Regions from separate parts of the Arthrobacter sp. PM3 genome, predicted to be linked through region 1. Evidence: riboswitches for the same ligand, from Rfam matches in the RefSeq annotation. Region 1 holds a riboswitch; the other holds the start of a gene.
The links. A riboswitch is a leader RNA that binds a small molecule or an ion and turns the genes downstream of it on or off. The one in region 1 is predicted to bind glycine.

Region 1 (3,412 bases):
GACCTGGCCGCCGGCGGCATGGACCGCGTCGCAGACCTCGCGGACGTCGGCGTCGTATACCCCGTGGGTGGACGGGTAGGTGATCATGATTGCCGACAGGGCGTCCTTGTTGGCCTCGATCTTCGCGGTCAGGTCCGCGTGGTCGATCGTGCCGTCGGAGGCGGTGGCCACGACGACGACCTTCATGCCGGCCAGCACGGCCGAGGCGGCGTTGGTGCCGTGCGCCGAGGCCGGGATCAGGCAGATATTGCGCTGCGCGTCGCCGCGGGAGAGGTGGTAGCCGCGGATGGCCAGCAGGCCGGCGAGTTCGCCCTGGGAGCCGGCGTTGGGCTGGATGGAGACCTGGTCGTACCCGGTGATCTCGGTCAGCTGGGCCTCAAGGTCCGCGATGAGTTCCCGCCAGCCCTCGGTCTGCGAGTCCGGGGCGAACGGGTGGATGGAGGCGAACTCCGGCCAGGAAATGGCTTCCATCTCGGCCGTGGCGTTCAGCTTCATGGTGCACGAACCCAGCGGGATCATGGTCCGGTCCAGGGCCAGGTCACGGTCCGAGAGGCGGCGGATGTAGCGCAGCAGCTGCGTCTCGGAGCGGTGCGTGTTGAACACCGGGTGCTGCAGGTAGTCGGACGTGCGCTCGACGGCGGGGTCCAGGCCGAACCCTTCAGAAGTGTCGGTGACAGACGCGCCGAACGCGGCGATGACGTCAGCAACGATGTGCACAGTCGTGGCCTCGTCGGCGGAGATTCCGACGGTGTCGGCGTCGATGGCCCGCAGGTTGACGCCCTTGGCCTCGGCGGCGGCGATGATCTCTGCTGCCCGGCCCGGCACGGAGACGGTGATGGTGTCGAAGAAGGAGGTGTGCAGCACGTCCAGGCCGGCGGCCTTCAGCGAGGCGGCGATGGTCCTGGCGTGGACGTGGACTGATTGGGCGATGGCCTTCAGCCCGTCGGGGCCGTGGTAGACGGCGTAGAACGAGGACACGATTGCCAGCAGGGCCTGCGCGGTGCAGATGTTGGACGTGGCCTTCTCACGGCGGATGTGCTGCTCGCGGGTCTGCAGCGCCAGCCGGTAGGCCGGGACGCCGGCGTTGTCCTTGGAGACGCCCACGAGGCGGCCGGGCATGGAACGCTCAAGGCCCTTCTGGACGGCCATGTACGCCGCGTGCGGGCCGCCGAAGAACAGCGGCACGCCGAAACGCTGCGCGGAGCCGACCGCGATGTCCGCGCCCTGCTCACCCGGAGGGGTGATGAGCGTGAGAGCCAGGAGGTCGGCGGCGACGGTGACGAGGGCGCCGCGTTCCTTGGCCTCGGCGATCACAGCGGACTGGTCCCACACCCGGCCGGAGACGCCGGGCTGCTGCAGCACGATGCCGTTGATGACGCCCTCGGGCAGGCCCTTGGAAAGATCCGCGACCTCGACTTCGAAGCCCAGCGCCTCGGCGCGGCCCTTGACGATCGCGATGGTCTGCGGCAGGCAGTCGGCGTCCAGGACGGTCTTGCCGTCATGGGCCGTCTTGTCCTTGTTCGCGCGGCGCATCATCAGCACGGCCTCGGCCACGGCGGTGGCTTCATCCAGCAGCGAGGCGTTGGCGATCGGCAGGCCGACGAGGTCCTGGACCATGGTCTGGAAGTTCAGCAGCGCCTCGAGCCGGCCCTGGGAGATTTCCGGCTGGTACGGCGTGTAGGCGGTGTACCAGGCCGGGGCCTCGAGGATGTTGCGGCGGATCACCGCCGGGGTCACGGTGTCGTAATAGCCCTGCCCGATCATCTGCACGGCCGTCTTGTTCTTCGCCGCCAGCTTGCGCAGCTCGGCGAGGACCTCAACCTCACTGAGGGCCGCGGCGAGCGCGAGGTCGGAGTCCTGGCGGATGTCCTTCGGGACGGCGGTGTCCACCAGCGCGTCGACGGTGTCGTGGCCGACAGCCTTCAGCATGGTGTCGACGTCGGACTGGCGGCGGGCGCCGATGTGCCGGTCGACGAAGGACGTGGACGCTGGGGTAACAGTCACAAGGAACTCCATAACTCAGGCGGCGCAGGGTACGCCACAGTGATTCGGGTTCCTCCCCACTCTGTATTGGACCTGAGAGTTTCCGCGGACGCTTATCCGCTTGCACCGTCGGTGAGCACAGCATGTCCGAAAGACAGCCTGCTACTTTCCAGAGATGCCTTGCCGCGGCGGTACATGGGCCTGAGAGATTCCTGGGGAGGATTTGCTCCTACGGCGCCTGCTTGTACCTACTTGCAGGACTCTCCCGCCGCAGATCAAAGGCGTATTCAATTTGAATTTAATTCGGGGGTGACAGCTGTCACAGCCTCCATTGTCCTATGCCGGACGCGCGTCCGCAAACTCCCGGCCGTCGCCGCTCCGGGGTTACCTGCGGTGTGCCGGCGGCCTCAGTCGCGCAGCCGTTCGACGGCGGCCAGGAGACTCTCAACCTCCGCCTCAATCGCACCGGGCGGGCCGCCGGGCCCCCGGCCCAGCATGGCGTTGAAGTACAGCCCGTCCCCCATATAGAGGACGGCTTTCGCCATGGCCGGTCCGACGTCGGCCGCCAGCAGTTCCAGCCAACTGGCCTGGCCCGCGGCGAAGCGGCGCTGGGTTTCCTCGTGCGCCACCTCCGCGAGCCGGGTGGCCGCCACGAAGACCCGGTCCATGGGCGTGTCCGCCCACACCGAGGACTTGATGAAGTACGCCGCCGCCCCCTCCGGCGCGGCGGCCATGGCCGCGACGTCCGCCGCCAGGTGCCGGTCCAGCCGCTCCAGCAGGACCGTGATCATCGCCTCTTTGGTCGGGAAATGGTAGAGCAGGCCACCCTTGGAGACGCCGGCCCGCCGCGCGACCGCATCGAGGGTGGCAGCGCGCTCCCCCACCTCGATCAGCAGGGATTCAAAGGCGTCGAGGACGGCCTCGCGGGCCACGGGTTTCCTGGGCATGGTTCCCATCATGCCTGCCGTGGCGGGCATTTTCCGATTTCATCACCGCCATTTCGTAACTGTACCGTCCAGACGGTACAGTTATATTTCATGAGCACTGCATCGATCACCGCATCCGCCGGCAACCCGGCAGCCATCGGCCCCCGCGCGCCCTGGCGCGACTGGGTGGCGTTGGCCCTGCTGATGTTCCCCGTCCTGCTTGTGGCGGTGGACAACACCGCCCTGACGTTCGCGCTGCCGGCCATCGCGCGCAGCCTGGATGCCTCCGGCGTGGAACTGCTGTGGATTGTTGACGCCTATCCGCTGGTCCTGGCCGGACTGCTGGTGGCGATGGGCAGCCTCGGCGACAGGATCGGACGGCGCCGGCTCCTGTTCGTCGGCGGGGCGGGCTTCGCCGCGGTGTCGGCCGCCACGGCGTTTGCACCGAGTGCCGAATGGCTGATCGCCGGCCGTGCCGGCCTGGGCTTCTTCGGCGCCATGCT
Region 2 (3,412 bases), 1.2 Mb from region 1:
TCGGCGAGGTCAGCTTCCAGGCCGCTGATCAGTTCCCGCCAGCCCGCCGTCTGCGAGTCCGGGGCGAACGGGTGGATGGAGGCGAACTCCGGCCAGGAAATGGCTTCCATCTCGGCCGTGGCGTTCAGCTTCATCGTGCACGAGCCCAGCGGGATCATGGTCCGGTCCAGGGCCAGGTCACGGTCCGAGAGGCGGCGGATGTAGCGCAGCAGCTGCGTCTCGGAGCGGTGCGTGTTGAACACCGGGTGCTGCAGGTAGTCGGACGTGCGCAGCACCGTCCCGGGCAGCTCGAAGCCCTTGGCTTCCACGACCGGACCGGCTCCAAAGGCGACGACCACCGCGGAGAGGACCTCCGGCGTCGTGGTTTCATCGACTGACACGCCGACTGTGTCCGCGTCGATGAGCCGCAGGTTGATGCCGCGGGCGTCGGCGGCGGCGATGACCTTGGCGGCCTTGCCCGGCACGCGGACCGTGAGGGTGTCGAAGAAGGAGTCGCTCACCAGTTCGCGGCCGACGATCTTCAGCGTGGCGGCGAGGGCGCGGGCATTGTTGTGGACGGTCTCGGCGATCGCCTTCAGCCCGTCGGGGCCGTGGTAGACGGCGTAGAACGAGGACACGATTGCCAGCAGGGCCTGCGCGGTGCAGATGTTGGACGTGGCCTTCTCGCGGCGGATGTGCTGCTCGCGGGTCTGCAGCGCCAGGCGGTAGGCCGGGACGCCGGCGTTGTCCTTGGAGACGCCGACAATGCGGCCGGGGAGGGTGCGTTCCATGCCCTCGCGCACCGCCATGTACGCGGCGTGCGGGCCGCCGAAGAACAGCGGCACGCCGAAGCGCTGCGTGGAGCCGACGGCGATGTCCGCGCCCTGCTCACCCGGAGGGGTGATGAGCGTGAGAGCCAGGAGGTCGGCGGCGACGGTGACGAGGGCGCCGCGTTCCTTCGCCTCGGCGATCACCGCGGACTGGTCCCACACCCGGCCGGAGACGCCGGGCTGCTGCAGCACGATGCCGTTGATGACGCCCTCGGGCAGGCCCTTGGAAAGATCCGCGACCTCGACCTCGAAGCCCAGCGCCTCGGCGCGGCCCTTGACGATCGCGATGGTCTGCGGCAGGCAGTCGGCGTCCAGGACGGTCTTGCCGTCATGGGCCGTCTTGTCCTTGTTCGCGCGGCGCATCATCAGCACGGCCTCGGCCACGGCGGTGGCCTCGTCAAGGAGGGAGGCATTGGCGACCGGGAGCGCGGTGAGGTCCTGGACCATGGTCTGGAAGTTCAGCAGCGCCTCGAGCCGTCCCTGGGAAATCTCCGGCTGGTAGGGGGTGTAGGCGGTGTACCAGGCCGGGGCCTCGAGGATGTTGCGGCGGATCACCGCCGGGGTCACGGTGTCGTAATAGCCCTGCCCGATCATCTGCACGGCCGTCTTGTTCTTCGCCGCCAGCTTGCGCAGCTCGGCGAGGACCTCAACCTCACTGAGGGCCGCGGCGAGCGCGAGGTCGGAGTCCTGGCGGATGTCCTTCGGGACGGCGGTGTCCACCAGCGCGTCGACGGTGTCGTAGCCGACGGCTTTGAGCATGGTGTCGACGTCGGACTGGCGGCGGGCGCCGATGTGCCGGTCGGCAAAATTGGATGTAAGAGAATGAATCGTCAAGAGGAACTCCAAGGTATGGCCGACGCATTGCGCCGGAGGGGACCGGGTTCCTCCCCGCTCTGTATTGGACCTGAGAGATTCCGCAGACGCTCGTCCGCTTGCACCGTCGGTGAGCCAGGCGCCACATAACGCGCTGGCTGCTTTCCAGAGTTGCCTAGCCGCGGCGGTACATGGGCCTGAGAGATTCCTGGGGAGGATTTGCTCCTACGGCGCCTGCCCGGATGATGTCGGGGAGGACTCTCCCGCCACGGTTCGAAAGGCATATTCAAATGTTGGTGATTCGGATCACACGGTACACACAATTCCCGTGCCGCGCAAAATTTGGGACGCGGCGCCGCGAAACAATTTTGGGGGCTTGACTTTCCGGCGTGAGCCAGCCCACACTGAATCGGCCGGCCGATGCTGTGGCAGCGGGCGCCGGCCGCGGCCCCTGCGGTCCCGGCATTCGGGCGCAGGAGCCGCGGAAAACGTAGTGTTGCGCGGACCTGTTGTCCGCACGGCGGCGATTTCCGCAAGCCTCAAAAATGAACATGCCAACGATCTGCGGCGGGAGAGTCCTGCCGGTACATGCAGCAGGCGCCGTAGGAGCAAATCCTCCCCAGGAATCTCTCAGGCCCCCGTACCGCCGCGGCGAGGCAACTCTGGAAAGCAGCAGGTACGTCATCAAGGCGCACTGCTCACCGACGGTGCAAGCGTCTCCTGCAGGAGCAGGAGGCGCGGAAACTCTCAGGTCCAAGACAGAGCGGGGAGGAACCCGAATCATCGTGGCTGAAATGCCACTTGAACGATGGAGTTCCTCATGACGATTCAGCGACCACCTTCTTCTGAGGTTGAAGCTCCCCACCTTGAGCGGCAGCTCAGCAACCGGCACATCCAGCTGATCGCGATCGGCGGCGCCATTGGAACGGGCCTGTTCATGGGCTCGGGTAAGACTATCTCGGCAGCCGGACCCTCGGTCATTTTTGTCTACATGATCATCGGCTTCATGTTGTTCTTCGTCATGCGGGCCATGGGCGAGCTGCTCCTGTCCAACCTGCACTACAAATCCTTCAGTGACTTCGCCGCGGATCTGCTCGGTCCGTGGGCGGGATTCTTCACGGGCTGGACGTATTGGTTCTGTTGGGTGATCACCGGAATCGCGGATGTCATTGCCATCGCCGGGTATTCCCAGGAACTGTGGCCCGGCCTGCCCCTGTGGATCCCGGGCCTGGTCACCATCGCCATCCTCCTGCTGCTGAACCTCACCACAGTCAAGGCTTTCGGCGAAACCGAGTTCTGGTTCGCACTCATCAAGATCGTCGCGATCGTGGCACTGATCGTGGTGGGTCTGTTCATGATCTTCAGCGGGTTCAGCTCTGCGGCCGGACCGGCCTCCTTCAGCAACCTGTGGAGCCACGGGGGCTTCTTCCCGAACGAGTTTATGGGCTTCGTGGCCGGCTTCCAGATTGCCGTGTTCGCATTCGTCGGCATTGAGCTGGTGGGCACCACGGCGGCGGAGGCCAAGGATCCGGAGAAGAACCTCCCCAAGGCCATCAACTCCATTCCGGTACGTGTACTTCTCTTCTACGTCGGGGCCCTCATCATCCTGATGTCCGTTATCCCCTGGACCGAGTTCGCCGCCGGCCACAGCCCCTTCATCGCCATGTTCTCCCTGGCGGGCCTCGGCGCCGCCGCCACCGTGGTCAACCTGGTGGTCCTCACTTCGGCGATGTCTTCAGCCAACTCCGGCATCTACTCCACGTCCCGCATGGTCTACGGGCTCGCCCAGG

Region 2: it holds a riboswitch for glycine, as region 1 does, so the genes downstream of both, gcvP (aminomethyl-transferring glycine dehydrogenase) here and gcvP (aminomethyl-transferring glycine dehydrogenase) in region 1, are expected to answer to the same signal.

Annotation. Positions count from the first base shown of each region.
Region 1 covers NZ_CP022314.1:2,316,106-2,319,517, reverse strand. Annotated here, with positions in the region: gene gcvP (aminomethyl-transferring glycine dehydrogenase) at 1-2,016, opposite strand, end outside; glycine riboswitch at 2,163-2,261, opposite strand; gene CFN17_RS10690 (TetR/AcrR family transcriptional regulator) at 2,391-2,930, opposite strand; gene CFN17_RS10685 (MFS transporter) at 3,021-3,412, shown strand, end outside.
Region 2 covers NZ_CP022314.1:1,115,184-1,118,595, reverse strand. Annotated here, with positions in the region: gene gcvP (aminomethyl-transferring glycine dehydrogenase) at 1-1,655, opposite strand, end outside; glycine riboswitch at 1,798-1,898, opposite strand; glycine riboswitch at 2,181-2,278, shown strand; gene cycA (D-serine/D-alanine/glycine transporter) at 2,443-3,412, shown strand, end outside.